3 regions of the Agromyces litoreus genome follow, and region 1 is predicted to be linked to each of the others. Evidence: predicted binding sites of a transcription regulator. Region 1 holds the regulator's gene; each other region holds the start of a gene.
What was found. Region 1 encodes HrcA, which represses chaperone genes, less so after heat shock. Its sites were predicted from a motif close to TTNGCACTCGNNNNNNNCGAGTGCNAA; they were not measured.
Positions count from the first base shown of each region.

Region 2: a site for HrcA is predicted at 1,219-1,245, ahead of groL (chaperonin GroEL). Genes of this name have one in related genera too.
Region 3: a site for HrcA is predicted at 4,132-4,158, ahead of groES (co-chaperone GroES). Genes of this name have one in related genera too.

Region 1 is NZ_JBEPKA010000009.1:53,509-63,892, reverse strand. It holds gene ABME01_RS08640 (16S rRNA (uracil(1498)-N(3))-methyltransferase) at 1-543, opposite strand, end outside; gene dnaJ (molecular chaperone DnaJ) at 554-1,657, opposite strand; gene hrcA (heat-inducible transcriptional repressor HrcA) at 1,715-2,734, opposite strand; gene ABME01_RS08625 (DUF4870 domain-containing protein) at 2,932-3,348, shown strand; gene ABME01_RS08620 (DUF4870 domain-containing protein) at 3,457-3,894, shown strand; gene hemW (radical SAM family heme chaperone HemW) at 3,891-5,117, opposite strand; gene ABME01_RS08610 (DUF1990 domain-containing protein) at 5,117-5,767, opposite strand; gene lepA (translation elongation factor 4) at 5,776-7,632, opposite strand; gene ABME01_RS08600 (sensor histidine kinase) at 7,712-8,938, shown strand; gene ABME01_RS08595 (response regulator) at 8,935-9,561, shown strand; gene ABME01_RS08590 (alpha/beta fold hydrolase) at 9,569-10,315, shown strand.
Region 2 is NZ_JBEPKA010000019.1:9,593-19,976, reverse strand. It holds gene groL (chaperonin GroEL) at 1-1,173, opposite strand, end outside; gene ABME01_RS13495 (cold-shock protein) at 1,359-1,562, opposite strand; gene ABME01_RS13490 (LytR C-terminal domain-containing protein) at 1,786-2,328, opposite strand; gene ABME01_RS13485 (DUF3263 domain-containing protein) at 2,354-2,623, opposite strand; gene msrB (peptide-methionine (R)-S-oxide reductase MsrB) at 2,839-3,240, shown strand; gene ABME01_RS13475 (nitroreductase family protein) at 3,237-3,794, shown strand; gene ABME01_RS13470 (DMT family transporter) at 3,778-4,884, opposite strand; tRNA gene ABME01_RS13465 (tRNA-Thr) at 4,887-4,959, opposite strand; gene ABME01_RS13460 (DsbA family protein) at 5,055-5,981, opposite strand; gene ABME01_RS13455 (ABC transporter ATP-binding protein) at 6,235-7,335, shown strand; gene ABME01_RS13450 (DUF4032 domain-containing protein) at 7,412-8,728, shown strand; gene ABME01_RS13445 (alpha/beta fold hydrolase) at 8,970-9,875, shown strand; gene rlmB (23S rRNA (guanosine(2251)-2'-O)-methyltransferase RlmB) at 10,039-10,384, opposite strand, start outside.
Region 3 is NZ_JBEPKA010000002.1:176,219-186,602, forward strand. It holds gene rimI (ribosomal protein S18-alanine N-acetyltransferase) at 1-122, shown strand, start outside; gene tsaD (tRNA (adenosine(37)-N6)-threonylcarbamoyltransferase complex transferase subunit TsaD) at 119-1,168, shown strand; gene ABME01_RS02475 (DUF4190 domain-containing protein) at 1,335-1,760, shown strand; gene ABME01_RS02480 (hypothetical protein) at 2,113-2,385, shown strand; gene ABME01_RS02485 (hypothetical protein) at 2,396-2,905, shown strand; gene ABME01_RS02490 (class I SAM-dependent methyltransferase) at 2,872-4,104, opposite strand; gene groES (co-chaperone GroES) at 4,235-4,531, shown strand; gene rarD (EamA family transporter RarD) at 4,662-5,618, shown strand; gene ABME01_RS02505 (ABC transporter substrate-binding protein) at 5,860-7,164, shown strand; gene ABME01_RS02510 (ABC transporter ATP-binding protein) at 7,978-8,748, opposite strand; gene ABME01_RS02515 (ABC transporter ATP-binding protein) at 8,735-9,649, opposite strand; gene ABME01_RS02520 (branched-chain amino acid ABC transporter permease) at 9,639-10,384, opposite strand, start outside.

The sequences.
Region 1 (10,384 bases):
GAGCGGCGTCTCGGCCCCCGGCACGAGCAGCAGCAGTCGCTCGCCGTCCAGTCGGGCCGGGAGGTCCCGGGTCGGCGCGACCGGGTCGACCTCGGGGATCCGCGCGCGCAGCGACTGCTTGACGGCCTCGCGGACGATGCTGGCCCAGCGCGCCCGGCCCTTCTCGGCCTTCGGCCCGTCCCATCGGGAGACCGACCGTGCCGCGGCCCACGGCACGATGCGGTCGACCCCGAGCTCGGTGGCCGCCTGGATCGCGAGTTCGTCTCGATCGCCCTTCGCGAGGGCCTGCACGAGCGTCAGCCGCGGGCTCGCCACCGGTTCGTCGGAGACGACCTCGACCTCGACCTCGAGCCGGCGCGGCTCCGTGGCCGCGACGGGCCCCTCCACCACGTGCCCGCGACCGTCGCCGATCGAGACGCGTTCCCCGACGCGGAGCCGCGAGACCGTGACGGCGTGCCGCGCCTCGTCGCCCGAGATCGCCACGCGGTCGCCGGGGCGGACGGCATCCAGGTCGAGCGACTCGTCGAGGTAGCGGTGGCTCATGCTCGTCCGCTCAGCCGAGGAACCGGTCGCGGAGCCGCGCGAACAGGCCCTGCTGCACGTGCCCGAGCTCCGGCGGTGCCGGCTTGCGCAGCTTCGCGAGCTGCTCGATGAGCTCGCGCTCCTTGTGGGTGAGCTTGGTCGGCGTGAGCACGTGGACCGCCACCTTGAGGTCGCCCCGACCGGACCCGCGCAGGTGGGTGATGCCCCGGTCCTTGACCGTGAGCACGTCGCCCGACTGCACGCCCGCGCGCAGCTCGAGGTGCACGTCGCCGTCGAGACCGGGGACCGTCGTGTCCGTGCCGAGCACGGCGTCGGTCATCGCCACCTCGAGCGTGCACAGGAGGTCGTCGCCGTCCCGGCTGAACACGTCGTGCGTGCTGACCTTGATCTCGAGGTAGAGGTCGCCGTTGGGCCCGCCCGCCGGGCCGGCCTCGCCGGAGCCCGGCATCTGCAGGCGGACGCCCGTGTCGACCCCGGCCGGCACGTCGACCGGGACGGTCCGCCGCGCACGGACGCGACCCTGTCCCTGGCAGGTGACGCACGGCGTGGCGATGATCGTGCCGTACCCGCGGCAGGATCCGCACGGGCTCGAGGTCATCACGTTGCCGAGCAGCGAGCGGACCGAGCGCTGGATCTGCCCGCTGCCGCCGCAGATGTCGCACGTGACCGGCGACGTGCCCGGCTTGCAGCACGAGCCGTGACAGGTCTCGCACACGACGGCCGTGTCCACCTCGAGGTCGCGGTGCGTGCCGAAGATCACCTCGTCGAGCCCGACCTCGAGCCGGATCAGTGCGTCCTGCCCCCGCTCGCGGCGGGAGCGCGGTCCGCGACTGGCCTGGCCGGCGCCGAAGAACGTCTCGAAGATGTCGCCGAACCCGCCGAACCCGGCGGCTCCGCCGCCGAAGCCGCCCTGGCCGCCGAGGTCGTACTGCTGGCGCTGCTTCGGGTCCGACAGCACGTCGTACGCGTGCGTGACCTCCTTGAAGCGCTCCGACGCCTCCGCACCCGGGTTGACGTCGGGGTGCAGTTCGCGTGCGAGGCGACGGTAGGCCTTCTTGATCTCGTCCGGTGAGGCGTCGCGTGCGACGCCGAGGACCTCGTAGTGGTCGGCCACGTGAGGCGGGTTCCTTTCGATCGCGATGGCGGATGCCGCGGTGCGGCTCCGCGCAGTTCAGTTCTCGCCGAGCGTGCGGGAGAGGTATCGGGCGACGGCGCGCACCGCCGCCATGCTCTGGGAGTAGTCCATGCGGGTGGGGCCGACGATCCCGAGCCGGGACACGTCGCGGCCGGGCACGGCGAACGAGCTCGAGACGACCGAGGTCTCCCCGAGGCCGTAGGCCGCGTTCTCGCGGCCGATGCGCACGGCGAGGCCGTCGTCGGCGGTCATCTCGCCGAAGAGCTTCAGGATCACGACCTGCTCCTCGATCGCCTCGATGACGCCGAGGATGTTGCCGGCGAAGTCCTGCTCGGTGCGCACCAGGTTCGCCGCGCCGGCGACCACGAGCCGGTCGGCGCGGGTCACCTTCGCCTGGTCGGCGAGCGTCGCGGCGAGCGTGTGCAGCACCTCGGCGTGGGCGCGATCGGCGTGCTCGGTCTCGGCGGAGAGCGCGACCGCGGCGTCGTCCATCGTGAGTCCGGAGGCGATCTCGTTGAGCCGGTCGCGCAGCCGGGCGAGCGTGGCCTCGTCGACGGACTGGACGAGCTCGGCGAGCCGCTGCTCGACCTGCCCGCTGTCGGAGATGAGGATGCAGAGCACCCGGGTCGGCGCGAGCGAGACGAGCTCGACATGCCGGACGCGGGCGCGCGCGAAGCTCGGGTACTGCACGACCGCGAGCTGCCGGGTGAGCTGCGAGACGAGCCGGACCGTGCGGGCGAGCAGCTCGTCGAGGTCGTTCGACTCGCCGAGGAACGTCTCGATGGCGTGCCGCTGCGCGGCGGTGAGCGGTCGGATGTCGGCGAGCTGGTCGACGAACACCCGGTAGCCCTTGTCGGTGGGGATGCGGCCCGACGAGGTGTGCGGGGCCGCGATGAGCTCCTCCTCCTCGAGCAGGGCCATGTCGTTCCGGATCGTGGCCGCCGAGACGCCGAAGTGGTGCCGGTCGACGATGGACTTCGAGCCCACCGGCTCCCTCGACGCGACGTAGTCCTGCACGATGGCGCGGAGCACGGCGAGACTGCGTTCGGAGACCATGACCCTCGCCTTCCCTCGACCGTCGCATCGCTGTGGGCCCGCCCCTTGGCACTCCACCCACGTGACTGCTAATCCTATCCCGAGATTCAGGGCCTGCACCGTTGCCGGGCCGCACGCCGCCTCGATAGCGTGTGGTCGTCCCGCGCGCCGTGCAACCGCTGCACCCGCGGCGCTCCCCCTCCCGCGAAAGGCGACTCATGTCCGACTCCAACCTCCCTCCCCAGGATCCGAACGCCGCGCCGCAGCCGGCGCCCGCCGCACCCCTGACCCCCGAGCAGGACCGCCAGTGGGCCTCGTTCGCCCACCTCGGCGGCATCATCGGCATCCTGCCGTCGCTCATCATCTGGCTCGTGTTCAAGGACCGCGGCAGCCTCACGAACACCGAGGCCAAGGAGGCGCTGAACTTCCAGATCACCGTGGTCTTCGCCTACGTCGCGATCCTGATCGTCAACTCGATCCTGACGGTCGTGACCTTCGGCATCTGGGCCTACGTCGGCTGGCTGCTGCCGCTGGCCCTGTGGATCGCCGTGATCGTCTTCTCGATCATGGGCTTCATGCAGGCCAAGGACGGCAACCACTACCGGTACCCCTTCGCCATCCGCCTCATCAAGTAGCGCCGAGCACCCCGACGCGCCGGTCGAACGACCCTCGACCGGCGCGTCGCCGTGTGTCAGCATGAGGGCACGTCCCGAGTCCCGGGGAGACCATGAGGAGCCAGCATCATGTCCGACGCACCACCTCCGAACCCGCCCACCCCGCCCGCCGGCGGGACGCCCCCGCCCCCGCCGCCCGGGGGTCCCACGCCGCCGTCCGGCGGCTACCAGCAGAGCCAGCCGCTCAGCCCGGCCGATGAGAAGCTCTGGGCAACGCTGATCCACGTCGGCGGCGCGCTGTTCAACTTCCTCCCGGCCCTGATCGGGTACCTGATCCTGAAGGACCGCGGACCGTTCATCCGCGCGCACACGGCCACCGCGCTGAACTTCCAGCTCACGGTGCTGATCGCCTACGTCGTGAGCTTCCTGCTCATGTTCGTGTTCATCGGATTCATCCTGTACCCGGCCGTGTGGGCGCTGAACATCGTGTTCTGCATCATCGCCGCGATCAAGGCGAACCAGGGCGAGTACTACACGTACCCGCTCGCCATCAAGTTCGTCAGCTAGTCACCGAGCAGGCGCCGCACCACGGCGTCCGCCAGCAGGCGCCCTCGCCGGGTCAGCGTGAGCCGACCGGCGAGGGCGCTTCGTGCGTCCACGAGGTCGTCGGCGATGAGCCCGGCGACCGCGTGGCGTCCGGCCGCGTGCAGGCTCGCGACCTCGATCCCCTCGCGGATGCGGGTGAGCAGCAGCACCCGCTCGGTCTCGCGGGTCGGCGCGTCCAGCGTCTCGCGACCGACGGCGGGCGAGACGCCGGCGGCGAGCCGCTCCGCGTACGCCGCCGGGTGCTTCGCGTTCCACCAGCGCACTCCGCCGACGTGGCTGTGCGCGCCGGGTCCGACGCCCCACCAGTCGTCGCCGCGCCAGTAGCCGAGGTTGTGACGCGACCGGTGGGCCTCGCCCCGGGCCCAGTTCGAGACCTCGTACCAGTCGTAGCCGGCGGCGCCGAGGAGGTCGTCGGCGAGCTCGTACATGTCGGCCGCGAGGTCGTCATCCGGCGCCGCCACCTCGCCGCGGCGGATCCGCCGGGCGAGCTTGGTGCCGTCCTCGACGATGAGCGAGTAGGCGCTCACGTGGTCGGGTGCCTCGGCGAGCACCGCCTCCAGGCTGGTGCGCCAGTCCTCGATCGACTCGCCCGGGGTCGCGTAGATCAGGTCGAGGCTCACGTCGAGCCCGGCCTCGCGCGCCCAGCGCACCACGAGCGGCACGCGCGCCGGATCGTGCGTTCGGTCGAGGGTCGCGAGCACGTGCGGCACGGCGGACTGCATGCCGAACGACACGCGGGTGACACCCGCCTCGGCCAGGCGTGCGAGATCGTCCGCGTCGACGGAGTCGGGATTCGCCTCGGTCGTCACCTCCGCGCCCGCGGCGAGGCCGAAGGCGTCGCGAACCGCGTCCAGCATGCGGGCGAGGTCGCCGACCGGCAGCAGCGTGGGCGTGCCGCCGCCGAAGAAGACGGTGTCGGCCGGACGCGCCGGCACGCCGGATGCCCCGAGCACGCGTCGCGCGAACCCGACCTCGGCGATCGCGTGGTCCGCGAAGTCCTCCTGGCGGGCGCCGCGGAGCTCCCCCGCCGTGTACGTGTTGAAGTCGCAGTAACCGCAGCGCACCCGGCAGAAGGGCACGTGCAGGTACACGCCGAAGGCTCGCTCGGTCGCGCCGGCCGTCGCGCTCGCCGGCAGCACGCCGTCGGCCGGCGCCGGATCGGCGATCGGCAGCGGACCCGCCATCAGGTCGGGAACGCGGGGTGCAGCGCGCGCAGCTCGCGCGTCGTGAGTTCGCGGCGTCGCCGCCGGAGCAACGGCGCGAGGGCGCGCCGCAGCCCGCCGTTGGGCTCGTACGCCGAGCGGATCGTCAGCCACACCGAGTCGTCGTCGCGGTGCTCGAGGATGAAGGACTCCTCGCCGTTCTCCGGCGCGGCGCCGGCGGTCCCGATCGCGAAGCCCGCGCGGTTCGGCTCGTCGACCACGTAGACGACGAGCACCGGGATGTTGCGGCTGCGGAGGCGCCCGCGCCGACGCAGGGTCGCGGTCATCCCCGCGGTGATGTAGGGCGTGCCGTCGGCCGCGTAGCGCTCCTCGGCCCGCGGCGCGGGCTGCTCGGCGAGCGGTGCGCCGGCCGGGTCGTAGGCGATGCCGGTGTACTGCGCGCCGGTGCCCGGCGCGGCATCCACCACCGTGAATCCGGAGCCCTGCTGCACGCCCCAGGTCATCAGCGACTCGGCGGACTGCTCGTACCGCTCGCGCCCCGAGCCGAGGCGGACCGTGTCCTCGGCCGGCACGAACCCGGCGGGCGGGTAGCGCAGCAGGTCGGGGTCGAGGGTCGCCCCGATCGCGCCGTACGTGACGGACTGGTCGGTGAACGTGCTGCGACGGCTCACGGCTCCCCCTACTTCTTCGCGTCCTTCTTCTCGGTCTCCCCGCTCAGGGCGGCGATGAACGCCTCCTGCGGCACTTCCACGCGCCCCACCATCTTCATGCGCTTCTTGCCCTCCTTCTGCTTCTCGAGCAGCTTGCGCTTGCGGCTGATGTCGCCGCCGTAGCACTTCGCGAGCACGTCCTTGCGCATGGCCCGGATGTTCTCGCGGGCGATGATGCGCGCGCCGATCGCCGCCTGGATGGGCACCTCGAACTGCTGCCGCGGGATGAGCTCGCGCAACCGGCCCGCCATCATCGTGCCGTACGCGTACGCCTTGTCGCGGTGCACGATGGCGCTGAACGCGTCGACCTGCTCGCCCTGCAGCAGGATGTCGACCTTGACGAGGTCGGAGGCCTGCTCGCCGGCGGGCTCGTAGTCGAGCGAGGCGTAGCCGGCGGTCTTCGACTTGAGGTTGTCGAAGAAGTCGAAGACGATCTCGCCGAGCGGGATCGTGTAGCGGATCTCGACCCGGTCCTCGCCGAGGTACTCCATGCCGAGGAGCGTTCCCCGGCGGGACTGGCACAGCTCCATGATCGTGCCGACGTAGTCCTTCGGCGCGAGGATCGCGGCCTTGACGATGGGCTCCCGCACCTCGGCGATCTTCCCGCCGGTCGGGAACTCGCTCGGGTTCGTCACCGTGACGGTCTTCTTGTCCTCGGTCGTCACCTCGTACGGCACCGACGGCGCCGTGGCGATGATGTCCAGCCCGAACTCTCGGCGCAGCCGCTCGGTCACGATCTCGAGGTGGAGCAGCCCGAGGAACCCGCAGCGGAAGCCGAAGCCGAGCGCCACGGACGTCTCGGGCTCGTAGGCGAGCGCCGCGTCGGACAGCTTGAGCTTGTCGAGCGCCTCGCGAAGCTCCGGGTAGTCGCTGCCGTCGACGGGGTAGATGCCTGAGAAGACCATCGGCAGCGGCTCGGTGTAGCCCGCGAGCGGCTCGGCCGCGGGCTTGCCCGCGCTCGTGACGGTGTCGCCCACCTTGGACTGGCGAACGTCCTTCACGCCCGTGATGAGGTAGCCGACCTCGCCCACCCCGAGGCCCTTCGTCGGCGTCGGCTCCGGCGCGCTCACGCCGATCTCGAGGATCTCGTGGGTCGCGCGCGTCGACATCATCTGGATGCGCTCGCGCGGGTTCAGCTGGCCGTCGACCATCCGCACGTAGGTCACCACGCCGCGGTAGCTGTCGTAGACCGAGTCGAAGATCATCGCGCGCGCGGGCGCGTCGGCGTCGCCCTTCGGCGCGGGGATGCGCTCGACGACGCGGTCGAGCAGGTCCTCCACGCCCATGCCGGTCTTGCCCGAGACGCGGAGCACGTCGTCGGGCAAGCCGCCGATGAGCTCCGCGAGCTCGCGCGCGTACTTCTCCGGCTCGGCGGCCGGGAGGTCGATCTTGTTCAGCACGGGGATGATCTCGAGGTCGTTCTCGAGCGCGAGGTAGAGGTTGGCGAGCGTCTGGGCCTCGATGCCCTGCGCGGCATCCACGAGCAGGATGGCGCCCTCGCACGCGGCGAGGGACCGCGAGACCTCGTAGCTGAAGTCGACGTGGCCGGGCGTGTCGATCATGTTGAGGGCGTAGCCGGTGCCGGCCAGCTCCCACGGCATGCGCACGGCCTGGCTCTTGATGGTGATGCCGCGCTCGCGCTCGATGTCCATGCGGTCGAGGTACTGGGCGCGCATGTCGCGGTCGGCGACCACGCCCGTGATCTGCAGCATGCGGTCGGCGAGCGTCGACTTGCCGTGGTCGATGTGCGCGATGATGCAGAAGTTGCGGATCAGCGCGGGATCGGTGGCAGCGGGCACCGGGGGGTTGGCGGCTCTCGGAGACATCCCAACGATTCTCCCACGCGCGCGATCGCACTTTCGACGGATGCCCCGTCAGGGCCCCGGGACTACGCTGAAACGCACCATGACCGTGCTCGATGCCCCGCTCGCCTCACGGGTCCAGCCGTCGGCGCTGCGACCCGTCTTCACCTCGCTCCGCGTCGGCCTCCACGTCCTCGTGGTGGGCCTGGTCGTCTTCGTCCTCGCGCGCGCGACGCTCGCGGGCGGGGCCGACCTCATCCCGATCTCGATCCTCTCGATCGCCTTCATCGGCACCTACATGGTCGGGGTCGTCACCGCCCACCAGGTCGTCACGCCGTGGATGCGCGCCGGATGGCTCGTGATGCTGCTCGGGCTCTGGCTCGGCCTCAGTTCGATCACGCCGGATGCCGCATTCCTGGCGTTCCCGCTCTTCTTCCTCGAGCTGCACGTCCTGCCCGCGCGGTGGGCGGTGCCGCTGGTCGGCGTGACCTTCCTGCTGAGCGTGTGGAGCACCACGTCCCACCTCGGGTTCGAAGCCGGCGCCATCGTGGGCCCGTTCATCTCCGCCGGCGTCGCGGTCATCATCGGCCTCGGCTACCGCGCGATGGCCGTGGAGTCGCGCGAGCGGCAATCGCTGATCCTCGACCTGCTCGCCACGCGCGAGGAGCTCGCCGCGGCGAGTCGCGAGGCGGGCACGCTCGCGGAGCGGGAGCGGATCGCGCGCGAGATCCACGACACGGTCGCGCAGGGGCTCTCGAGCATCCAGATGCTCCTGCACGCCGCCGAACGCGACATCCCGGACGCCGCCACGCGCGACAAGCTGCGCCTCGCCCGCGAGACCGCCTCGGAGAACCTGCAGGAGACGCGCCGGTTCATCCGCGAGCTGACGCCGCCCGCCCTCGACGAGCAGACGCTGCCCGCGGCGCTGCACCGGCTCGCGGATGCCACCAACGAGCAGGCTCGCCAGTCGGGTACGCGCACCCGGATCGCGTTCTCGTTGAGCGGCGAACCCGTCGTCCTGCCGATGTCGGTCGAGTCGACGCTGCTCCGCATCGCGCAGGGGTCGCTGTCGAACGTCGTCAAGCACGCCGACGCGTCGCGCGCGGAACTCACGCTGAGCTACCTCGGCGACGAGGTCGCGCTCGACGTCGTCGACGACGGCGTCGGATTCGATCCGGTGCTGCTGGCCGAACCCGACGACGCGGCGGAGTCGTTCGGGCTGCGCGCCATCCGCCGCCGCGCCGAGAGCCTCGGCGGCACGGCCGATGTGGAGTCCTCGCACGGCGGCGGCACCGCGCTCTCGGTGCGGATCCCGGTGGCGGCGGCATGATCCGGCTGCTGCTGAGCGACGACCATCCGGTGGTGCGCGCCGGGATGCGCGCGCTGCTGGAGGCCGAGGACGACCTCCACGTGGTCGCCGAGGCGGCGACCGCGGAGGAGGCGGTCCGGCTGGCGGCCGAGCCGGGCATCGACCTGGTGCTCATGGACCTGCAGTTCCCGGGCGCCCTGCAGGGCGTGGACGCCACGCGCCGAATCCGGTCGGCCCCCGACTCGCCCCGGGTCCTGGTGCTCACGAACTACGACACCGACGCCGACATCCTCGGGGCGATCGAGGCCGGCGCGAGCGGCTACCTGCTCAAGGACGCTCCCCCGGCGGAGCTCGTCGCAGCCATCCACGCGGCGGCCGCCGGCGAGTCCGCCCTCGCCCCCACGGTGCGATCGCGGCTCGACGACTCGCAGCGCACGTCCGACCAGCGCCTCACCGTGCGCGAGGCCGAGGTGCTGAACCTCGTGGCCGCGGGCCGCACGAACCGCGAGATCGGACAGGCGCTGTTCCTCAGCGAAGCCACCGTCAAGTCGCACCTCGTGCACATCTTCACGAAGCTCGGGGTCGGCTCGCGCACCGCCGCCGTCGCGAGGGCTCGCGAGCTCGGGGCGATCAGGGCGGGTTGAGCCGGTCATGACCCGGGCCCGCGTCGTCCTCGTCCACGGCATCCGCACGTCGGCGACCATGTGGCGAGGGCAGGTCTCGCGGCTGACCCGCCACGACGTCGAGGCGATCGCGGTGGACCTGCCCGGGCACGGCTCGAGGATCGGGCGGGAGTTCTCGGTGGACGCCGCGATGGAGGCCATCGAGGAGGGACTGGGCGAACCGGTCCCCGGCGTCCCGCGCCTGCTCGTCGGCCTCAGCCTGGGCGGGTACCTCGGGCTGGAGTACGCCGCCCGGCGCCCGGACGGGCTCGACGGGCTCGTCGCGGCCTCCTGCGGCACCCGTCCGCGAGGCCTGCCGTTGCAGGGGTATCGGGCGCTCGCGCGCTCCATCGGCCGGCTTCCGGACCGCGGCCGCTGGCTGAACGACGCGACCGCGCGCGCGTTCCTCCCTCGCGCCGCGGTCCAGGACATCGTGGCGGGAGGGGTCGCGCTCGAGGCCATGGTGCCGGCACTGCAGGCCGTCGGCGGGATCGACCTGCTCGCGGCCGCCGCCGCCGCTCGCGTGCCCATCTGGTTCGTCAACGGCAGCCTCGACCACTTCCGGATCGAGGAACGCCGTCTCCTCCGCGCCGCGGCCGACGCCCGGCTCGTGCACGTGGCGGGTGCGACCCACATGGTGAGCCTCGCCCGGCCCGACGCGTTCGCCGCCGTCGTCCTCGGTGCCGTGGCCGAGCTCGAGCGCCGAGCGGCGCGCATTGGTGCCGCTCAGGCGTAGCTGGTATCGTTGCCTGTTGGCTTGCGTGTGGGGTCCCACCTCCGCACGATGCGCCGCGACGGCCCCTCT
Region 2 (10,384 bases), on a different contig from region 1:
CTTGCGCTCCTTGAGCTCGACCTCGGTGGCCGCGCCCGCCTTGATGACGGCGACGCCGCCGGCGAGCTTGGCGAGGCGCTCCTGGAGCTTCTCGCGGTCGTAGTCCGAGTCGGTGTTGTCGATCTCCGAACGGATCTGGGCAACGCGGCCCGCGATCTGGTCGGGGTCGCCGGCGCCCTCGACGATGGTCGTCTCGTCCTTGGTGATGACGACCTTGCGGGCCTGGCCGAGCAGGTCGAGGGTGGCGTTCTCGAGCTTGAGTCCGACCTCCTCCGAGATGACCTGGCCGCCGGTGAGGATCGCGATGTCCTGGAGCTGGGCCTTGCGGCGGTCGCCGAAGCCCGGAGCCTTGACGGCGACCGACTTGAAGATGCCGCGGATCTTGTTCACGACGAGCGTGGCCAGGGCCTCGCCGTCGACGTCCTCGGCGATGATCAGGAGCTGCTTGCCCGACTGGATCACCTTGTCGACGATCGGCAGCAGGTCCTTGATGTTCGAGATCTTCTGGTTGGCGATGAGGATGTACGGGTCCTCGAAGACCGCCTCCTGGCGCTCCGGGTCCGTGACGAAGTACGCCGACAGGTAGCCCTTGTCGAAGCGCATGCCCTCGGTCAGCTCGAGCTCGGTGCCGAACGTGTTCGACTCCTCGACCGTGACGACGCCCTCCTTGCCGACCTTGTCGATCGCCTCGGCGATGATCTCGCCGATCTGCTGGTCGGCGGCCGAGATCGAGGCGGTCGCCGCGATCTCGTCCTTCGTCTCGATCTCCTTCGCCGCGCCGAGGAGTTCCTCGGAGACGGCGGAGACGGCCTTCTCGATGCCGCGCTTGAGGGAGATGGGGTCGGCACCGGCGGCCACATTGCGCAGGCCCTCGCGGACGAGCGCCTGGGCGAGCACGACCGAGGTGGTGGTGCCGTCACCGGCGACGTCGTCGGTCTTCTTCGCGACCTCCTTGACGAGCTCCGCGCCGATCTTCTCGTACGGGTCGTCGAGCTCGATCTCCTTGGCGATCGACACGCCGTCGTTCGTGATCGTGGGGGCGCCCCACTTCTTCTCGAGCACGACGTTGCGGCCGCGCGGGCCGAGGGTCACCTTGACCGCGTCGGCGAGCGTGTTCAGGCCACGCTCGAGGCCGCGGCGGGCCTCCTCATCGAAAGCAATGATCTTTGCCATGTGTGTCTCTCGTCCCTTCCGGACGTCATGAAAGATTCCAAGGGGTTAGCACTCAGAACGAGTGAGTGCTAGATCGATTCTGGCACTCACCCGCGGAGAGTGCAAGCGAGCGCACCCCCACGAGACCACGCACGGACATGCGGAAGCGCCGCCGGGGTGACCGGCGGCGCTTCCGACCGTTCGGATCAGGCGGGGCGGACGGCCTCGGCCTGGGGACCCTTGGCGCCCGTGCCGACCTCGAAGGTCACCTGCTGGCCCTCCTCGAGGACCTTGTACCCCGACATGTCGATCGCGGAGTAGTGGACGAAGACGTCCTGCCCTCCGCCGTCGACGGTGATGAATCCGTATCCCTTTTCAGCGTTGAACCACTTGACGGTTCCGTTCGCCATGCGTTGCTCCCATGTTGCCGTGTATCGAGTCAGCACGTGCCTTCGGCGGTACCGGGCGGTCGTCGTGCCGACGTCGACGTCGGGGACCGGCGTCGGGTGCTCACACGGGGTAGTCGAGCCGCCGATTCCAGATAGCCATGCGATCGCACCGCTGCACAAGAGTCCGGCCGCCGCGAATGGTCGCAGAATGGCAACGATTCGAGCGGAGCCGACTCGCCCGGGCTCAGCCGGCGCCGGGCGCCGGGTAGTCGGACCCGAGTACGACGACGATCTGCATGCCCTCCTGGCCGAACTCCTCCGAGAGCCGGACGTCGCCGACAGGGAGCTGCTGCAGGACGCCGCGCGCCGCGCCCTCCAGGTCGGCCGAGCCGTAGTAGACGACCGTCTGCTCGATGTCGGAGGCGTCGGCGTTCGACGTGACGCCGACCGAGACGCCGGCGCCGGACAGCAGCTCTCCGACGCTCGCCGCGAGCCCGCTCGTCGTGGTGCCGTTGAGGACGGCGACCGTCACGTCGGGCGCCACGGTCGGCTCGGCCGTCGGACCCGGCTCGGGCGCGGCCGCCGAGGGCAGCGCGTCGTCGAAGTCGAGCCGCTGGTTGTAGGCCGCCACGGCCGCGATCCCGGCGCCGGCCAGCACGACCGTCGCGAGCGCCGCCCAGGCGACGGCGACCCACCGGCGCCCTCGCCGCTCGGGCGCGCGATGCGCGCCGACCCGGTCCATGCCGTGCGGGATGGAGTCGAATCGGTCGCGGGGGAACTTCTGCACCTGGGTTCCAGTCGGTCGGGGGCGCTCAGGCGAGCGGCCGGGCGGTCGGGAACGTGCGGCGCGAACGCGTCTGCGCGCGTGCCGCCCGTTGGCGCTGCAGGCGCCCGACGAGCATCGGATCGTACCGGAGCGCGGCGGGCGAGTCGACGAGGGCGCCGAGGAGCCGATAGTACCGGGCCGCCGAGATCCCCAGCTCCTCGCGGATCGCGTCGGCCTTGCGGGCCGGATCCCGCCAGGCCCGGGACTCGAAGGCGAGGATGGCGCGTTGCGCGTCGTCGAGGCCGTCGCCGTCCACGCTTGCTCCTCCCGACGTCGAGATCGTGGTCACATCCTAGGGATGCGGGCCCGCGAGCCCGACGCACAGCGCGGCGCGGCCGCCATCCGGACCCGCGCGTCGCTCGGACGGTCGACGCGTGCACGCCGCGGGAACACCGCGTCCGGGCGCCGCGTTGCATCGGAGGCGGCATCCGCCTGCGACGATGGATGCTGCCCGAACGCACGAGGAGAACCATGTCCTACCAGGTGAACAAGTCCGACGACCAGTGGCGCGACGAACTCGGCGACGAGCGATACTCCGTCCTGCGCGAGGCCGCGACCGAGCGCCCGTGGACGGGCGAGCTGCTCGACGAGGAGCGGGCCGGCATCTACGCCTGCGCCGGCTGCGGCAACGAGTTGTTCAAGTCGGGCACGAAGTTCGACTCCGGCTGCGGCTGGCCGAGCTTCTACGAGTCGGTGCGCGCCGAGGCGGTCGAACTGCTCGAGGACGTCTCGCTCGGGATGGTGCGGACCGAGGTCCGCTGCGCGCAGTGCGGCTCGCACCTCGGTCACGTCTTCCCCGACGGATTCGGGACTCCCACGGGCGACCGCTACTGCATGAACTCGATCGCGCTCGACTTCACGCCCGAGCCGTGACGGAACGGAGCGTCCGCGGGGCGATCCGAGCACGTCGGTCGTGGCCGCGGGTGACCGACGCGGCGCCCAGCGACGCCGAGCTGGCCGAACTGCTCTCGGCGGCCGCCGGCGTCGCCGATCACGCCGCCCTGTCGCCGTGGCGCGTGATCGCGTTGCGCGGCGACGCCCGCCGCCGGCTCGGGGCCGCGCTCGTGGAGGCCTCCGGCGCTGAGGGGACCGCGGCCGAGCGGATGGCGGCGAAGCCGCTGCGCGCGCCGCTGCTGCTCGCGCTCGTCGCCGCACCCCGCCCCCACCCGAAGGTCCCGGAGTGGGAGCAGGACGCCTGCGCCGCCGGCGTCGGCCACATGCTCCAGCTGCTGCTCGACGATGCGGGATGGGGCGTCATGTGGCGCACCGGGCCGCACACGCGGCACCCGGCGATCGCCCGGATGCACGGCCTGGCCGAGCACGAGCGACTCCTCGGCTGGCTCTACGTCGGGGGCCGCCTCGAGGCCGACCGCCCGGACCGCCGTTCCGCGGACCGCGCGGCGAACCGGCTCAGCGTCCTCGACTGACCTCGGCGGCGACGGCGCGCGTCGGCGCCGTCGAGGTCTCGGCGGCCTGCCCCACGAGGTGGCGCGCGGGTCGCCAGTGGATGCCGGCGAGCACGACCGCCACGAGCGCGAGCACCGTGCCGCCCACCGTCTCCAGTCCGACCGGCCGCCCCGACGTCGGCAGGAGCAGGTCGAGCGCGAGCGCCGCAGCGAGCTGACCGGCGACCAGTCCGAGCGCCAGGACGAGGACCCCGACCCGGCGGACGAGCACCGCCTGCGCGGCGATGAACACGCATCCGATGGCGCCGCCCGAGTACAGCCACGGATCGACCGGGAACCGCGTCGGCCACCCGACGACCGCCGCGCGGACGAGCATGACGAGCACGAGCACCGCCGTGCCGACGAGGAAGTTCAGCAGCGTCGCCGCGAGCGCGCTCGACGACGCGGTGCGGACCCGGCCGTTCATGGCCTGCTGCCATGCCGCCCCGATGCCGCCGGCGAACGGCAGCACCATCAGCCAGAACGGCACCGCGCCGGCCAGCTGCGCCGAGACGGCCCATCCGATCGCCGCCATGGCCAGCACCACCCCGGCGATGCGCGTCGGGCTGAGCGGCCGCCGGCCGCCGGGACCGAGGCCGATCGCGTCGAACACGACGCCGCCGAGGGTCTGCCCTGCGACGATCGCGACGGTGAACAGGGCCACGCCGAGCACGCCCGCCGCGAGACCCTGCGTGGTCACGAACCACGCGCCGGCGAGACCGCCGAGGAGCATCCACCACCGCAACGCCCGGGTGCGCACCGCCTCGCGCAGCCGGCCGAGCCCGCGCCGTCCGCCCGGCCAGGTCGCCGCGATGACCGCCAGGATCGCCAGGCCCGATCCGAACGAGATCGCGGCGGCGACCGAGACGTCGTCGAGCCGTCGTGCGAGCTCGCCGTTCACGCGCGACTGGAGCGCCACCAGTCCTCCGGAGACCACGACCAGGAGGATCGCCACCCACATCGGGACCACGGCGGGCTCGGCATGGGCGTGACGGTGCGCGGACCCTCCGGCCGCGGGCGCGACGAACTGGGGATCCTGGGTCGCTGCCGACGGACCCGGTGCTCTCGACATCGAGCCGGCTACGGGACTCGAACCCGTAACCACCGCTTTACAAGAGCGGTGCGCTACCAATTGCGCCAAGCCGGCATGTGGACTGCAGTCATCCTACCGAGGCCCGATGGGGCACGCACGACGGCGGCCCGACCCCACGGGGCCGGGCCGCCGGTCGACGCGAACCGAGGCTAGCCGGCCTCGGGCGTCGGGCTCGGGGTCGGGGTCGGGGTCGCCTCCGACTCCGAGTAGCTCTCACCGGTCGCCTGGAGCACGAACGCCTGGAACTCGGCCGGGTCCTCGAGCGAGCCGACGTACTGGCGGCCGTTCACGAGCACGGTCGGGGTGCCGGTGACCGAGGCCAGGTCGGAGTTGGGGATGGGCTGCGTGAGCGCACGCTCCGTCGCATCCTGCACCCAGCTCTTGAACGTGACGTCGTCGATGCACTGCTCGACCGACGAGGCCGCACCGGCCTGCAGCGCGAGCTCGGCGATCTCGTCGTTGGTGAGGCCGGGGGTGAGCTCCTCGGGCTGGTTCTCGAACATGAGCGAGTTGAAGTCGAAGAACGCCTCGGGCGAGAGGTCGGCCACGCACGCCGCGGCGTTCGCGGCACGCAGCGAGTACTGCGTGCCCGCGCTCTTGTTGGTGAGGATGGCGATCGGGTGCACCTGGAGGGTGGCCGCACCCTGCTCGACCATCGTGCGCATGGTGTTCGAGTTCGTCGTCTCGAACTGGCCGCAGAACGGGCACAGGTAGTCGACGTAGACGACGATGTTCGCGATCGTGCCGCTCTCGTCGGGCTCGGCGGGCGTGGGCTGGCCCCCGGCCTCGATCGCCGGCGTCTCCACGGGCTCGATGCCATCCTCGCCGCCGACGAGCAGGATGCCGTCGCTGGCCATGTTGCGGGGCCCGGGACCCTCGGGCTGCACGCTGTTGAAGATGAGTCCGCCGATCAGGGCCGCGACCGCGAGGATCGCGACGACCACGCCGCCCTGGAGCAGGAGTCGGTTGCGGCGGTCCCGCTTCTTCTGCTCCTCCCGGAGAGCCCGTGCCTTCTCGCGCGCGGCCTCCCGTCGCTGGTTACGGGTGGGACGGGGTTCTGATCCGCCAGTGCTCATCGATGGTCAACTCCGGGTCGCTGTGAGGGCGCGCGTGGGTGCAGGCGCACGCAGGGTCGAGTGTAGGAGCGATCACTGGGAATCGTCCAAACGACGCCCGGGAGCGCGCCGGTCGCCGGCTCCGAGGCGCCGCTGCCCCGCCGGGGCCCTCGCGGGCGCATGGCATACTGGTGGGGCGTCGACACGGAAGTCGGCGTTTCCATTCACTACGGATCGTCCGGCACGTACCTGCCGGTGAAGGAGAAGCAGAACCATGGCGTCAGTCACGTTCGACAAGGCCACCCGCCTCTACCCGGGTGGCACCCGCCCCGCGGTCGACCAGCTCGACCTCGAGATCGCCGACGGGGAGTTCCTCGTCCTGGTCGGTCCCTCCGGCTGCGGAAAGTCCACGTCCCTCCGCATGCTCGCGGGCCTCGAAGAGGTCAACGACGGCAACATCTTCATCGGCGACCGCAACGTCACCGACGTGCCGCCGAAGGACCGCGACATCGCGATGGTGTTCCAGAACTACGCGCTGTACCCCCACATGACCGTCGCCGAGAACATGGGCTTCGCGCTCAAGATCGCCGGCGTCGGCAAGGAGGAGCGCGCCGCCCGGGTGCTCGAGGCGGCCAAGCTGCTCGACCTCGAGCCCTACCTCAACCGCAAGCCGAAGGCCCTCTCGGGCGGCCAGCGCCAGCGCGTCGCCATGGGCCGCGCGATCGTGCGCCAGCCCCAGGTCTTCCTCATGGACGAGCCGCTGTCGAACCTCGACGCGAAGCTGCGCGTGCAGACCCGCACCCAGATCGCCTCGCTGCAGCGCCGCCTCGGCGTCACGACGGTCTACGTCACGCACGACCAGACCGAGGCGCTCACCATGGGCGACCGCATCGCGGTGCTGAAGGACGGCGTCCTGCAGCAGGTCGGCACGCCTCGCGAGCTCTACGAGCGGCCGGCCAACGTCTTCGTCGCGGGCTTCATCGGCTCGCCGGCGATGAACCTCTTCCACGCGCCGATCGCCGACGGCGGCGTCGCGTTCGGCCAGACGGTCGTGCCGATCGAGCGCGACGCGCTCGACGCGGCGTCGGGCCAGGTCGTCACGGTCGGCGTCCGTCCGGAGGACATCCAGGTGTCGACCACCGCCGGCGATGGCCTCGAGGTGAAGGTCGACCTCGTCGAGGAGCTCGGCGCCGACGGCTACCTCTACGGCCACGCCGAGATCGAGGGCAAGCGCACCGACATCGTCGCGCGCGTCGACGGCCGCACGCACCCGTTCGCGGGCGACACCGTCTACCTGCTCCCGACGCCGAAGCACGTGCACGTGTTCGACGCCGAGTCGGGCGAGCGCCTGCTCAAGGAGGCCGTCGTCAGCTGACCGGAACCGGTCGTCACGAAGCCGGTCGGGCCGCGGGCCCGGCCGGCTTCGTCGTCCACGGGTACGCTGTCCCGTGATGAGCGGCACACTCTCGATCACGTCGGCCATGACCGATCCGGCACTGCTGGACCTCCCCTGGGACCTCCCCCTCGAGGCCTGGCCCAGCGAGGCGATCGCCGCGCTGCCCAAGGGCATCTCCCGGCACCTGGTGCGATTCGCCCACCTCGGCGGGCACGTCGTGGCCATCAAGGAGACCACGGCGGAGATGGCCCGGGGCGAGTACGAGATGCTTCGCACGCTGCAGCGCCTCGAGGTCCCGTGCGTCGAGCCCGTCGCGGTGATCACCAACCGGACGGACTCCGACGGCGCCGCGCTGGCTCCCGTGCTCGTCACGAGGCACCTGCGGTTCTCGCTGCCCTACCGGGCGCTGTTCTCCCAGACGCTCCGGCCCGATACCGCGACCCGCCTCGTCGACGCGCTCGCGCTGCTGCTCGTGCGGCTGCACATCATCGGCTTCTTCTGGGGCGACGTGTCGCTCTCGAACACGCTCTTCCGGCGCGACGCCGGCGCGTTCGCCGCGTACCTCGTCGATGCCGAGACCGGCAAGCTCTACGAGGGCGGCCTCTCCAACGGGCAGCGCGAGAACGACCTCGAGATCGCCCGCGTGAACATCGCCGGCGAACTGCTCGACCTCGAGGCGGGCGGCCGCGTGGCCGACGAGCTCGACCCCGTGCGCATCTCCGACGGCATCGTCGACGCCTACCGCAACCTCTGGAGCGAGCTCACCGGCAGCGAGTCGTTCGGCGTCACCGAGCGGTGGCGCATCAACGAGCGGGTGAACCGCCTGAACGACCTCGGCTTCGACATCGAGGAGCTCGCGATCCGCACCGACTCGTCGGGCACCACGCTCCGGATCCAGCCGAAGGTGGTCGACGCCGGTCACCACCAGCGCCGGCTCCTGCGGCTGACCGGACTCGACGCCGGCGAGAACCAGGCGCGCCGCCTCCTCAACGACCTCGACTCGTACCGTGCCGCCTACCGGCCGCAGGAGGACGAGGAGATGGTCGCCCACGAGTGGCTCATGCGCGTGTTCGAGCCCGTCATCCGGGCCGTCCCGCAGGAGCTCCGAGGCAAGCTCGAGCCCGCCGAGATCTTCCACCAGATGCTGGAGCACCGCTGGTACATGGCGCAGCGCGAGGGTCGCGACATCCCGCTCGCCGAGGCGCTCACCGCGTACATCAACGACGTGCTCCGTCACCGCCGCGACGAGGCGACCGTGATCGGGCCGCCGACCGAGGCGCTCACCGCGGCGCTCCCGTCGGTCGCCCCCGACACGGCCGCGGTCCCGGTGCACGACCCCGACGACGAGGGCGACTGGCGGCTCAAGGTCTGAGACCGGGGAGCTCGCGGTCGATGGCACGGCGCGTGCGTCCGCGCGGCGAAGATCTCCGACGGGCGTTCGACCGCTACGCGGAGTCCGTCGATCGCCTGGCCGGGTCGGTGAGCGCCGGGTCGTGATCGGTTCGAGGTCGGCGCGCTCCTGCTGCGCGATCCGGTCGGCGATCCGTCATTGACGCCCCGATTCGCGAAATCTACTATGACCGTAGTAGCCATCGGGCTTGGAGGGGGTCGTCATGGCCATACCCGAGCGACACCTCACTCCGATCGACGCCGCGGCATGGTCGCCGCCGCTGCCGCAGGCCCCCGGCTTCGACCACTTCGTCGTCACGACGCCCGGCCTTCGTACGCACGTCGCCGCGATCGGCGCAGGCGAACCCGTGATGCTGTTGCACGGGTTCCCCCAGCACTGGTGGCAATGGCACGCCATCGCGCCGGTCATCGCCGCACGGGGCTACCGCGCGTACTGCCCTGACCTGCGGGGAGCCGGCTGGACGACGGCCGACGATCCTCGCATCGAACGCGAGAGCCGGCTGCGCGACCTGCTCGCCCTCCTCGATGCGCTCGACATCGAGCGCATGCACCTCGTGTCCCACGACATGGGCGTGATCACTGCCGTGCAGATGACCTACGACCACCCGGAACGGGTTCGAACGGCGGTGCAGCTCTCCGTACCCCCGGCCTTCATCACATTCAGCCCCAAGGTCGCCCCGGCCTTCCGGCACCTGCCCCCGCACTTCTGGCACCGCCCCGGCGCCTCACTCCGCGCGACGTTCTCCGAGGAGTTCGTCGCCCATCCGATGCCGCCGCACGTCGTCGACGCCCATCTCGCCCCGATGCGCCGCCGCGACATCGACGACGCGGTGCGTCCGCTCTTCCGCGGCATGGCGCTCCCCGAGGCGATGCGCATGGCCCGCGGCGTCTACCGCCGGCGGAGGCTCACGGTACCGACCCTCGTCGTGCTCGGCCGACCCGGTCATCCCTGGACCGAGGAGATCATCGGGCGCGTCTGCCGGCATCCGGAGCGGTACGCCGATCGCGTCGAGTTCGCCTACGTCGATGACGCGGCGCACTTCATCACCGACGACGCCCCCGCCGCGGTCGCCGACCTCGCGATCGACTGGTTCGAACGAGCCGCCTGATCCGGACCGGTCGAGCCACGCGTGCCGGTGGTACGCGATCGCCTACGTTCACCCGACGCCCCGGACGCCGTGCGGAGACTGACGCGGGGAAGGCACCCCGCGTTCCGCCTGAAGCGCTGACCCGCGCCCGGGCCCGGACGCGGCCGGAGCCGGCGAGCCCCGGCTACTCGGCCGCGGCGCGCAGGCGCGCGATCTCGTAGAGCGTCACGGATGCGGCGATGCCCGCGTTCAGCGACTCGGTCGCCGAGGAGATCGGGATCGAGACCACTGCGTCGCACGTCTCGGTCACGAGGCGCGAGAGCCCCTTGCCCTCGGACCCGACCACGATCACCACGGGCCGGTCGGCGAAGTCGAGGCCCGGCAGGCTCACGTCGCCGTCGCCGTCGAGGCCGAGCACGAACACCCCGCGCTCCTTGAGCGCCTTGAGCGTCTGCGTGAGGTTCGACGCCATCGCCACGGGGACCCGGGCGGCCGCGCCGGCGGACGTCTTCCACGCGGCGGCGGTGACC
Region 3 (10,384 bases), on a different contig from region 1:
GCGTCGACGCGATCGCGATGCGCCTCGACGTGCCGCCCGCCGTCGCGCGCCCGGCGGACCGCGTCGGACCGGATGCCGCGACCGCGGGGCCGACCGTCCCGACCGCAGGAGGTCCGCAGTGAACCGCGATGCGCCCCTGGTCCTCGGCATCGAGACCTCGTGCGACGAGACCGGCGTCGGGATCGTGCGCGGGACCGAACTGCTCTCGAACGCGATCGCGTCCTCGATGGAGGAGCACGCGCGCTATGGCGGCGTCGTGCCCGAGGTCGCCGCACGCGCCCACCTCGAGGCGCTCGGCCCGACGATCCGCTCGGCGCTCGAGGAGGCGTCCGTGGAGCTCGCCGACCTCGACGCGGTCGCGGTCACCAGCGGCCCCGGCCTCGCCGGCGCGCTGATGGTGGGCGTCGGTGCCGCGAAGGCGCTCGCCCTGTCGCTCGAGAAGCCGGTCTACGCCGTCAACCATCTCGTCGGGCACGTCGGCGCCGACCTGCTCGGCGGCGCTCCGCTCGAGACGCCGAGCATCGCCCTGCTGGTCTCGGGCGGGCACACGTCGCTGCTGCTCGTGCGCGACCTCGACTCGGACGTCGAACTGCTCGGCGAGACCATCGACGACGCCGCCGGGGAGGCCTTCGACAAGGTCGCGCGGCTGCTCGGGCTGCCGTACCCCGGCGGCCCCGAGATCGACCGCGCCGCCATCGGCGGAGACCCGACCGCTATCCGCTTCCCGCGCGGGCTGACGCGGCCGAAGGACCTCGAGCGGCACCGATACGACTTCTCGTTCTCCGGGCTGAAGACCGCGGTCGCGCGCTGGGTCGAGCAGCGCGAGGCGGCCGGCGAGCCCGTGCCGCTCGCCGACGTCGCGGCGAGCTTCCGCGAGGCGGTGGTCGACGTGCTCGTCTCGAAGGCGATCGCCGCATGCACGGACCTCGGCGTGCCCCGGCTGCTGCTCGGCGGCGGCGTCGTGGCCAATCGCCGCCTGAGAGAGGTCGCGGAGGAGCGCGCGGCGGCGGCCGGCATCGCGCTGCGCATCCCGCCGCTCTCGCTGTGCACGGACAACGGCGCGATGATCGCCGCGCTGGCCGCCCGACTGATCATGGCCGGCCACGGGCCGTCCGGGCTCGACTTCGGCGCCGATTCCACCCTGCCCGCGACCGAGATCCGGACCTGATCCCACCGGGTCGTCGGTCCCACGTCGCCCCAGCGCCCGCGCGCTAGTCTGGGCGCGGGGACCCCCGCGAACGCGGGGTGCCGACGCGCACCGCGGATCGTTGACACGACCGTGCGGCGCTGCCAGCATTGCCGGGTCCACGCCTGCACGAGAGGGAGCAGCCACCATGACCGACCCCACCACGCCGGACGGCGCGCCGGACCAGAACGCGCAGAACGTCCCGCCGCCGCCCCCGCCGCCCGCACCGGCGGCCCAGCCCGCTCCGCCGGCCCCGCCGGCGCAGCCCGCACCGGCTTCGCAGCCCGCGCCGGCCTACGGCGGCGCGCCGTCGTACGCGACGCCGCCGGAGCAGAAGACCAACATCCTGGCCATCGTCTCGCTGGTCTCGGCGTTCTTCATCTCCCTCGTCGCGATCATCACCGGCCACATCGCGCTCAGCCAGATCAAGAAGACCGGCGAGCAGGGCCGCGGCCTCGCGATCGCCGGCCTCGTGATCGGTTACATCGGCCTCGTCGTCGGCCTCATCGTCGGCATCGTCTGGATCGCCGTGCTCGGCGCCGCGTTCAGCACCGGTTCGTTCGAGACCTACTGATCGGCATCGATCCGCACCACGGAAGGGGTTCGACGTGAGCGATCCCGGCACGCCCGGCGGCCCGACGGAGCCGGAGCAACCGGCCTCCGGCGCGACGTCGCCTCCGGGATCGCCCGTCGACCCGACCGTGGAGGCGGGAGCGGAACCGGCGACGCAGGTGCCGGCGCCACCCGCGCCGCCGGCACCGTCCGCGCCGCCGGCTCCGGCACCGCCCGCGCCGCCGGCTCCGGTCGGCGCGGTGCCGCCGGTCGGTCCGACCGCGGCTCCGCCGGTCGGCGGGCCGTTCGACAGGGCGCCCGGCGCGCCGGCACCGGGTGCGACCGCGTCCGGTCCTCCGGCCGGGGCGACGTCGGTGCTCAGCCTGATCTCCCTCATCGCCGGGGTCATCGGCGTGGTCGGGTCGCCGATCGCGATCATCCCGGTGGCCGGCGGCATCCTGCAGCTGCTCGTCCCCGCCGCCGCCGTCGTCCTGGGCTTCCTCGGGCGCAGTCGGGAGCCCGCCGCCCGCGGGATGTGGCTGACCGGCATCATCCTCGGATTCGTGGGCATCGGGATCGCGCTGCTCTCGTTCGTCCTGTGGGGCCTGGTCTTGGCGATCGGCGACTGGGCCGTGCGGGGCTACTGAGACGAGCGAGATGACCGACGGACCCGACCCCGAACGCGGCCGAGACGAGCCGGCACGGCCGGCCCCGGCCGCCGCGCCGCGCGTGCCCGCATCCGCTCCGCCGACCCTGCCGGCTGCGCCCGGGCCGGTCGCACCGCCCGGCCCCGCGACACCCGAGCGCGGCTACGAGGTCCCGTTCGACACGGCCGAACTGCACGGACTTCCCACGGGGCAGCTCCTCACCGTGCACCGCCCCGAGCCGGCGATGCCGATGGAGGACGCCGAGGAGGACGAGCAGCGTCGCGTCTACAGCCGCGTCGGTGCGGTGATCGGATCGATCGGGGCGATCGCCTCGTTGTTCGTCGGCTGGATGCTGCCGCTCTCGGTCGCGGCGATCGTCTTCGGCGTGCTGGGCCTGCGGCGGGAGGAGCACGGGCGCGTGCTGGCCTTCGTCGGCATCGGGACCGGCGTGACGGGCCTGGTCTTCTCCGGGGTCTGGCTCGGCTACTACGCGATCGTGTTCGAGGCGCTCCCGTCCTGAGCCTCGCCACCGGGGAGGCGCTCGACGAGCAGCGCCACGTGGCGTCCCTCCTCGCGGGTGAGGATGACGGTGGCCGATTCGGCGCCCTTGAGCTTCAGTCGCGTGCGCAATGCCGCAGGATCCACGTCGACTCCGCGCTTCTTGATCTCGAGGGTGCCGACCTGTCGGTCCTGCAGCGCGCGCCGGAGGTTGCGCTCGTCGGCCGGGAGGCGTTCGAGCACGCGGAAGCCGCGGGCGAACGGCGTCGCGACCTCCCGGTCGCCGGTCAGGTAGGCGATGCCGTCGCTGAGCATCCACGCGCCCATCGACCGGGCGAGGTCGCCGATGAGCCGGGCCCGGATGACCGCGCCGTCCGGCTCGTACACGTAGTCGCCGACGGGCCCGACGGGCGCATCCTCGGAGTCGGCGGGCGCGACCAGCTCGTGCGCGGCGTCGCCGCGGATGACGAGCGCGGCCCGGCCCACGCCGGCACGCGCCAGCGCGCCCGTCCAGACCGCCAGCTCGACGACGTCGCCGTCGACCGAGACCCACTGGGCCTCGGCGCCGTCGGGCGCGACGTCGCGGTCCGTGCCGGGGCCGAGCTTGACGCCCACCGGCATCCGGTCGGCGAGCCCGAACGCGAAGTCCAGCGACGGGGAGTAGTCGGCGGCGTCGGAGAGTCGCGTCGTCGTCCCGGCGGCGGTGGTCCGGCGCGCGGGATCGAGCCACGCCGCGTCGATGCCGCCGAGCGCGACGTCCTCCGCCCGCGCGTGCAGGACCCGGACCTTCGGGAACGGGGTGAGGTTGAATGCGGCGACCGCGGCGGTGACCTCGTCGGCCTCGGCCGCGGTGACCTCGAGGTCGACCGCCGCCATGGCCAGCGCGTCGCCGCCGATGCCGCACCCGAGGTCGGCCACGTGGCGGAGCCCCGCCCGCGCGAACCGGCCGGCGTGCAGCGCGGCGACCCGCAGGCGCGTCGCCTGCTCGAGGCCGGGCTCCGTGAAGAGCATCCGGTCGGCGAACTCCCCGAACTTCGCCCTGGCCCTCGTCCGCAGTCGCGACTGGCTGAGCACGGCGGCGACGAGCCCGGCGTCGTGGCCTCGGCTGCGGAGGTCGGAGACGACCTTCACGACATCCGCGCGGGAGGAGTAGGGCGGCAGCGAGTCGAGCAGCTCGAGGCCCTCGGGGGAGAGCAGCCGCACCAGCTCGTCGCGTTCCACGCGGCCACGCTAGCACCGGGCCGCGCGCTGGCACTCACGTTGCACGAGTGCCAGAACCGCCCTAGACTCGGGGTTAGCACTCTCGTCCAGAGGCTGCTAACCCCAGTCTTCGTCAAGAAAGAGGTCAACCGTGTCGGTTTCCATCAAGCCGCTCGAGGATCGCATCGTCATCAAGCAGGTCGAGGCCGAGCAGACCACCGCCTCCGGGCTGGTCATCCCCGACACCGCCAAGGAGAAGCCCCAGGAGGGCGAGGTCGTGGCGGTCGGCCCGGGCCGCATCGACGACAACGGCAACCGCGTGCCGCTCGACGTGGCCGTCGGCGACAAGGTGATCTACTCGAAGTACGGCGGCACCGAGGTGAAGTTCGGCGGCGAGGACTTCCTCGTGCTGTCGGCCCGCGACGTGCTCGCGGTCGTGGTCCGCTAGTCGACACCGACGCTTCCGCGGCCCGGATGCCACACGGCATCCGGGCCGCGTCGTCGTCTCGGCCGGAAGTCGACGATCCGCGGCAGCCGACGCCGGGTCGGATGCGCCGGCGCGCGCGTAGGCTGTCACGGTGCCAACCGCTCCGACCCCGACGGCGCCGGCGAGCGCCACGACCGCGGGCGTGAGCCGCGGCGGACTCGTCTACGCCGTGTCGGCGTACTCGCTCTGGGGCTTCCTGCCCGTCTACTTCCTCGCCCTCGCGCCGACCGGACCGGTCGAGATCGTCGCCTGGCGCATCCTGCTCTCGCTCGTGTTCTGCGCCGCGCTGATCGCCGTGACGCGATCCTGGCACGCGATCCGGGCGCTGCTGCGGGATCGCCGGGTCGTGCTCACCATGGGCGTCGCGGGCGCGTTGATCTTCGTGAACTGGCTGACCTACGTGTACGCCGCGATGAGCGGCCAGGTCGTCGAGGCCGCGCTCGGCTACTTCATCAATCCCATCGTGACGGTCTTCCTCGGCGTGCTCGTGCTGCGCGAGCGGCTCACCCCGCTGCAGTGGACCGCCGTGGGCATCTCCATCGTCGCGGTGGCGGTGCTCGCGTTCGGGTACGGCCGACTGCCGTGGATCGCGCTCGTGCTGGCGTTCAGCTTCGGCTTCTACGGCCTGATCAAGAAGCGGGTCGGTCCGCGGGTCGATGCGATCTCGGGGCTCACGCTCGAGACCGCCTGGCTCGCGCCCGCGGCCGCCGCGCTCCTCGTCGTGGTCGCCTCCACGGGCGGGCTCACGATGGGCACGGTGAGCGGGTGGCACACCACGCTGCTGCTCGCTGCCGGAGCCGTGACCGCGGTGCCGCTCCTGCTCTTCGCGGCCGCCTCGCGCCGGCTGCCGCTGACCTACATGGGCTTCATCCAGTACTTCGCCCCGTTCATCCAGTTCGTCGTGGGCGTCCTGGTGCTCCGCGAGCCGATGCCGCTCGAGCGGTGGATCGGATTCGCCCTGGTCTGGGTGGCGCTCGGCGTGCTCACGTTCGACCTGGTGCGCGGCGCCAGGGCGGCGCGTCGCGCGGCGTCGCTCGAGCCGGTCTGAGTCCCCCCGGACGGGGGTGGGGCGTGGGGCGGGCGTCGGCCGCGATCGTGCGCGAACATGCGCCTGAACGGCGGTTTCGTGCGCTCCCCGCGCGCCCGACGGGGCACAGGTAACGATTCCGTGTGCGTTACCGGGTTGTGACCGCGGCAATCTTGTGTCGCCTGTGGGCGGGCAATACGGTCGATACACCGGCGTCGTCAGGCGCTGATTGTGTACCGATCCTTCAGTCCCAAGGAGCATCATGAGCGTATTCGCGAGGGCCAATGCCTCGCGCTCGACTCGCGCGGCTTGGACGGGCGTCGCCATCGCTGGCGTCTCCGCCCTCCTCCTCACCGCGTGCAGCACGGGCGGCGACACCGAACCGGCCGAGTCGGAGGCGCCCGCGGCGTCCGGCGACGCGCAGTCGATCGAGGCGGGTGACCGCGATCTGACCCTGAAGGTCGGCACGATCCTGCCGCAGTCGGGTGCCCTGGCCTTCCTCGGCCCGCCTGAGGAGGCCGGCGTCGAGCTCGCCGCGCAGGACATCAACGACGCCGACATGGGCATGACGGTCGAGGTCGTCTACCGCGACTCGGGCGACACCACGACCGACACGGCGACCGTCTCGGTCACCGACCTCCTCTCGCAGGACGTGTCGGCGATCATCGGTGCGGCCTCGTCGGGCGTCTCGAAGACCGTCATCGACCAGATCGTCGCCGCCGGCGTCGTGCAGTTCTCGCCGGCGAACACCTCGGCGGACTTCACCGACTACGACGACAACAACCTGTACTGGCGCACGGCTCCGTCCGACGTGCTGCAGGGCGAGGTCCTCGGCAACCTGATCGCGGAGGACGGCAACGCCACCCTCGGCATGATCGTGCTGAACGACGCGTACGGCACCGGTCTCGCGCAGTTCACCAAGGACGCGTTCGAGGCCGCCGGCGGCGAGGTCGTCGCCGAGGCGCTCTTCAACGAGGGCGACTCGAGCTTCGACGCGCAGATCTCCGAGGTCACCGCGCAGAACCCGGACGCGATCGCGCTGATCACGTTCGATCAGGCGAAGATCATCACGCCGGCGCTCGTCGGCTCCGGCTACCCGGGTGACCAGCTGTACTTCGTCGACGGCAACCTGGCGGACTACAGCGCGGACTTCGCTCCGGGCCTGGTCACCGGTTCGAAGGGCACGCTGCCCGGTCTCGACGTCGGCACGCTCGGTGACTTCACCGACCGCCTGCTCGAGGTCGACTCGAGCCTGACCGACTACAGCTACGCGGCCGAGTCCTACGACGCGCTCATCCTGATCGCGCTCGCGGCCTACGCGGCGAACAGCACCGACGGTGCCGACATCGCGGCGTACCTGCAGCAGGTCTCCGGTGGTTCGGGCGAGGGCGAGACGGTCGACACCTTCTCGGCCGGTGCCGAGCTGCTCGCCGAGGGCCAGCAGATCGACTACGACGGCCCCTCCGGCCCGGTGACGTTCGACGAGAACGGCGACCCGACCGAGGCGACCATCGGCATCTACGAGTACAAGGACGACAACACCTACGAGCGCATCGGCGACGGCTGATCGTTCACCCCACGAAGGGCCCCGGCTTCGGCCGGGGCCCTTCGGCGTGCTCGGGGCGATCACGGACGCGGTCGTGGCCGGCCCGATCGCCCGATCACCCGATCGCCCGATCGCCTGATCGCCGGCCGCCCGGTCACCTGATCGCCGGCCGCCCGGTCACCTGATCGCCGGCCGCCCGGTCACCTGATCGCCCGGTTACGCCCAGTCGCTGCGACGTACGCACTCGGACTCGCGGCGTCATGGCGACTCGAGACCTGCGTCGCCGTTGCCCGCGTCGGCCCCCGGCAGACGGCCGGGACGCCGCGTCGCCGTTCTGGTGGCGCCTGCGCGACCTGGCGCCGCCTGACCGCCGCCTGACGCCGCCTGACGCCTTGGGGCGCCTTCTGATCACGCCGCACGCCAGGCCACCCGTGCCGGGCCGAGCGCCGGCCCCGCCTGCCCTGCCGTCCGCGCCGGCCGTCTGCGCTGCGCCGTCCGGCTGCGTCGCGGTCGCGGCGCACCCGCGGAGTCGCGGCGCCCGTGACCCGGGAGCGCCGGCGGCGTCGGGGCCGTCGCCGGCGAGCCGCCGCACCTGCGGTCGGTACCGTCGGCTCCATCCCGCCGGTGGGCACCGCCGAGCATCCGGCGCGCGCCCGTCCTGTCCTGGGCGGGTGCTTCTGGCATCGCACGACGTCGCGCCCCGGCACTCGGCCCTCCCGGGGGCCGCGGGAACGCTCGCGAACGTCGCACGCGCCGCACGAGAGGCCTCCGCGCACGAGAACGGGGGCGGGGATGCCTCGCATCCCCGCCCCCGTTGCCGGCGCCCTCGGAGGGCTACTCGTCCTGTCCGAGCGTGCCCAGGTAGAGCCCGATCACCTTCGGGTCGTTGAGCAGGTCGCGCCCAGTGCCGGTGTACGCGTCGCGGCCCTGGTCGAGCACGTAGCCGCGGTCGCAGATCTGCAGGCATCGACGCGCGTTCTGCTCGACCATGATGGTCGTGACGCCCGCGCGGTTGATCTCCTTGACGCGCAGGAACGCCTCGTCCTGGCGCACCGGCGAGAGGCCGGCGCTCGGCTCGTCGAGCAGCAGGACGTGCGGACCCATCATCAGGGCGCGCGACATGGCGACCATCTGGCGCTCACCGCCCGAGAGGGAGCCCGCCCGCTGCGCGAGTCGCTTCTTGAGATCCGGGAAGATCTCGGTCACGAACTCGAGGCGGTGCTTGAGGTCCTTGGGCTTCTGGAAGATGCCCATCTCGAGGTTCTCCTGGATGGTGAGCGACGGGAACACGTTGTTCGTCTGCGGGACGAACCCCACGCCCTTGGCGACCAGCTTGTTCGCCTTGAGGTTGGTGATCTCCTGGTCCTGCAGGAAGATCCCGCCCTCGCGCACCTTCACGAGGCCGAAGATCGCCTTGAGCAGCGTCGACTTGCCGGCGCCGTTCGGGCCGATGATGCCGATCAGCTCGCCCTGCCGGGCCGTGAGCGAGCATCCGTTCAGGATGTTGACGCCGGGCAGGTAGCCCGCCGTGACGTCGCGCACCTCGACGACCATGTCGCCTTCGGGCTCCATCACCGGAGTCGTCGTGGGTTCACTGTTCGTCATCGATGAGCTCCTTCAGCACCGTGACATGGCCCGTGTCGGTCGCGCCCAGGTCGGAGTCGTGGTGGGCTCCGAGATAGGCGTCGATCACGGCCGGATCCTGCATGACCTCGTGCGGGTCGCCCTCGGCGACGACCTTGCCCTCGGCCATGACGATGACCCAGTCGGCGATGTGCCGCACCATGTGCATGTCGTGCTCGACGAAGAGCACGGTCATGCCCTCCGCCTTGAGGTCGAGGATGTGGTCGAGCAGGGACTGGGTCAGCGCCGGGTTGACGCCGGCCATCGGCTCGTCGAGCATCACCAGCGTGGGGTCGCTCATGAGCGCCCGCGCCATCTCGAGCAGCTTCCGCTGCCCGCCGGAGAGGCTCGCGGCGTAGTCGTCCTTCTTCGCGTCGAGCTTGAACCGCGTGAGCAGGTCGTCGGCCTTGCCCTCGATCTCGTTCTCCTGCTTGCGCCAGAACGACGGGATGAGGCCGCGGAAGATGTTCTCGCCCGCCTGGTCCTTGGCGCCCAGCTTCATGTTGTCCATGACCGAGAGCAGGCCGAGGGATTTCGTGAGCTGGAAGGTGCGGATGAGGCCCATGCGGGCGACCTTGTACGCCGGGACGTGCGCGAGCGAACGGCCCTCGAACGACCAGGTTCCCGTGTCGGGCTTGTCGAACCCGGTCAGCAGGTTGAAGAAGGTCGTCTTGCCGGCACCGTTCGGCCCGATGAGCGCCGTGATGGCGTTCCGCGGGATCTCGACGTGCTCGACGTCGACCGCCGTGAGGCCGCCGAAGGTGCGCTTGACGCCGTCGGCCACGAGGATCGGGTCGACCTTCTTGACGCCCGGGGCGGGCTCGCCGACGTGGAGGCCGGTCGATTTCACCGGCTTGGCACTGGGAGTGTTCTCACTTGACAAAGGCCAACTCCTTCTTGTTGCCCAGGATGCCCTGTGGCATGAAGACCACGAGCAACATGATCGCCACGCCGACGAGGATGAACCGCAGCTGACCGGCCTGGACCTGTGTCATGAACGGCAGCCATCCCGCCTCGACCGCTCGGGCGACGAAGCCCGAGAAGAACGAGAGGAGCACCCAGAAGACGATGGAACCGAGGATCGGCCCCAGGATGGTCGCGGCCCCGCCCAGCAGCAGGATCGCGTAGATGAAGAACGTCAGCGTCGGCTGGAAGTAGCTCGGCACCACCGCGCGTGGCAGCACGAAGATGATGCCCGCGAGCGTTCCGAACAGGCCACCGAGGATGAGGCTCTGCATCTTGTACGAGTACACGTTCTTGCCCAGGGCGCGCACGGCGTCCTCGTCCTCGCGGATGCCCTTGATCACGCGGCCCCACGGGCTGCGCATCAGGAGCCACGTGAGGACCGCGGCGAGGATCACGACGATCCATCCGATGATTAGGAAGAACCAGGCGCGGTCGCTGAACACCCACGGACCGAACCCGTAGCGCCCGTCGGGCAGTGGGTTCAGCGTGAGCAGGTCGCGCTGGTACTCGGAGAGGCCGTTGGCCGAACCGGTCACCGGCTGGAACTCGTTCGTCGTGAACGTCAGCCTCAGCACTTCGGCTGCGGCGATGGTCACGATGGCGAGGTAGTCCGCCCGCAACCGCAGCGTCGGGATACCGAGGATGAGCGCGA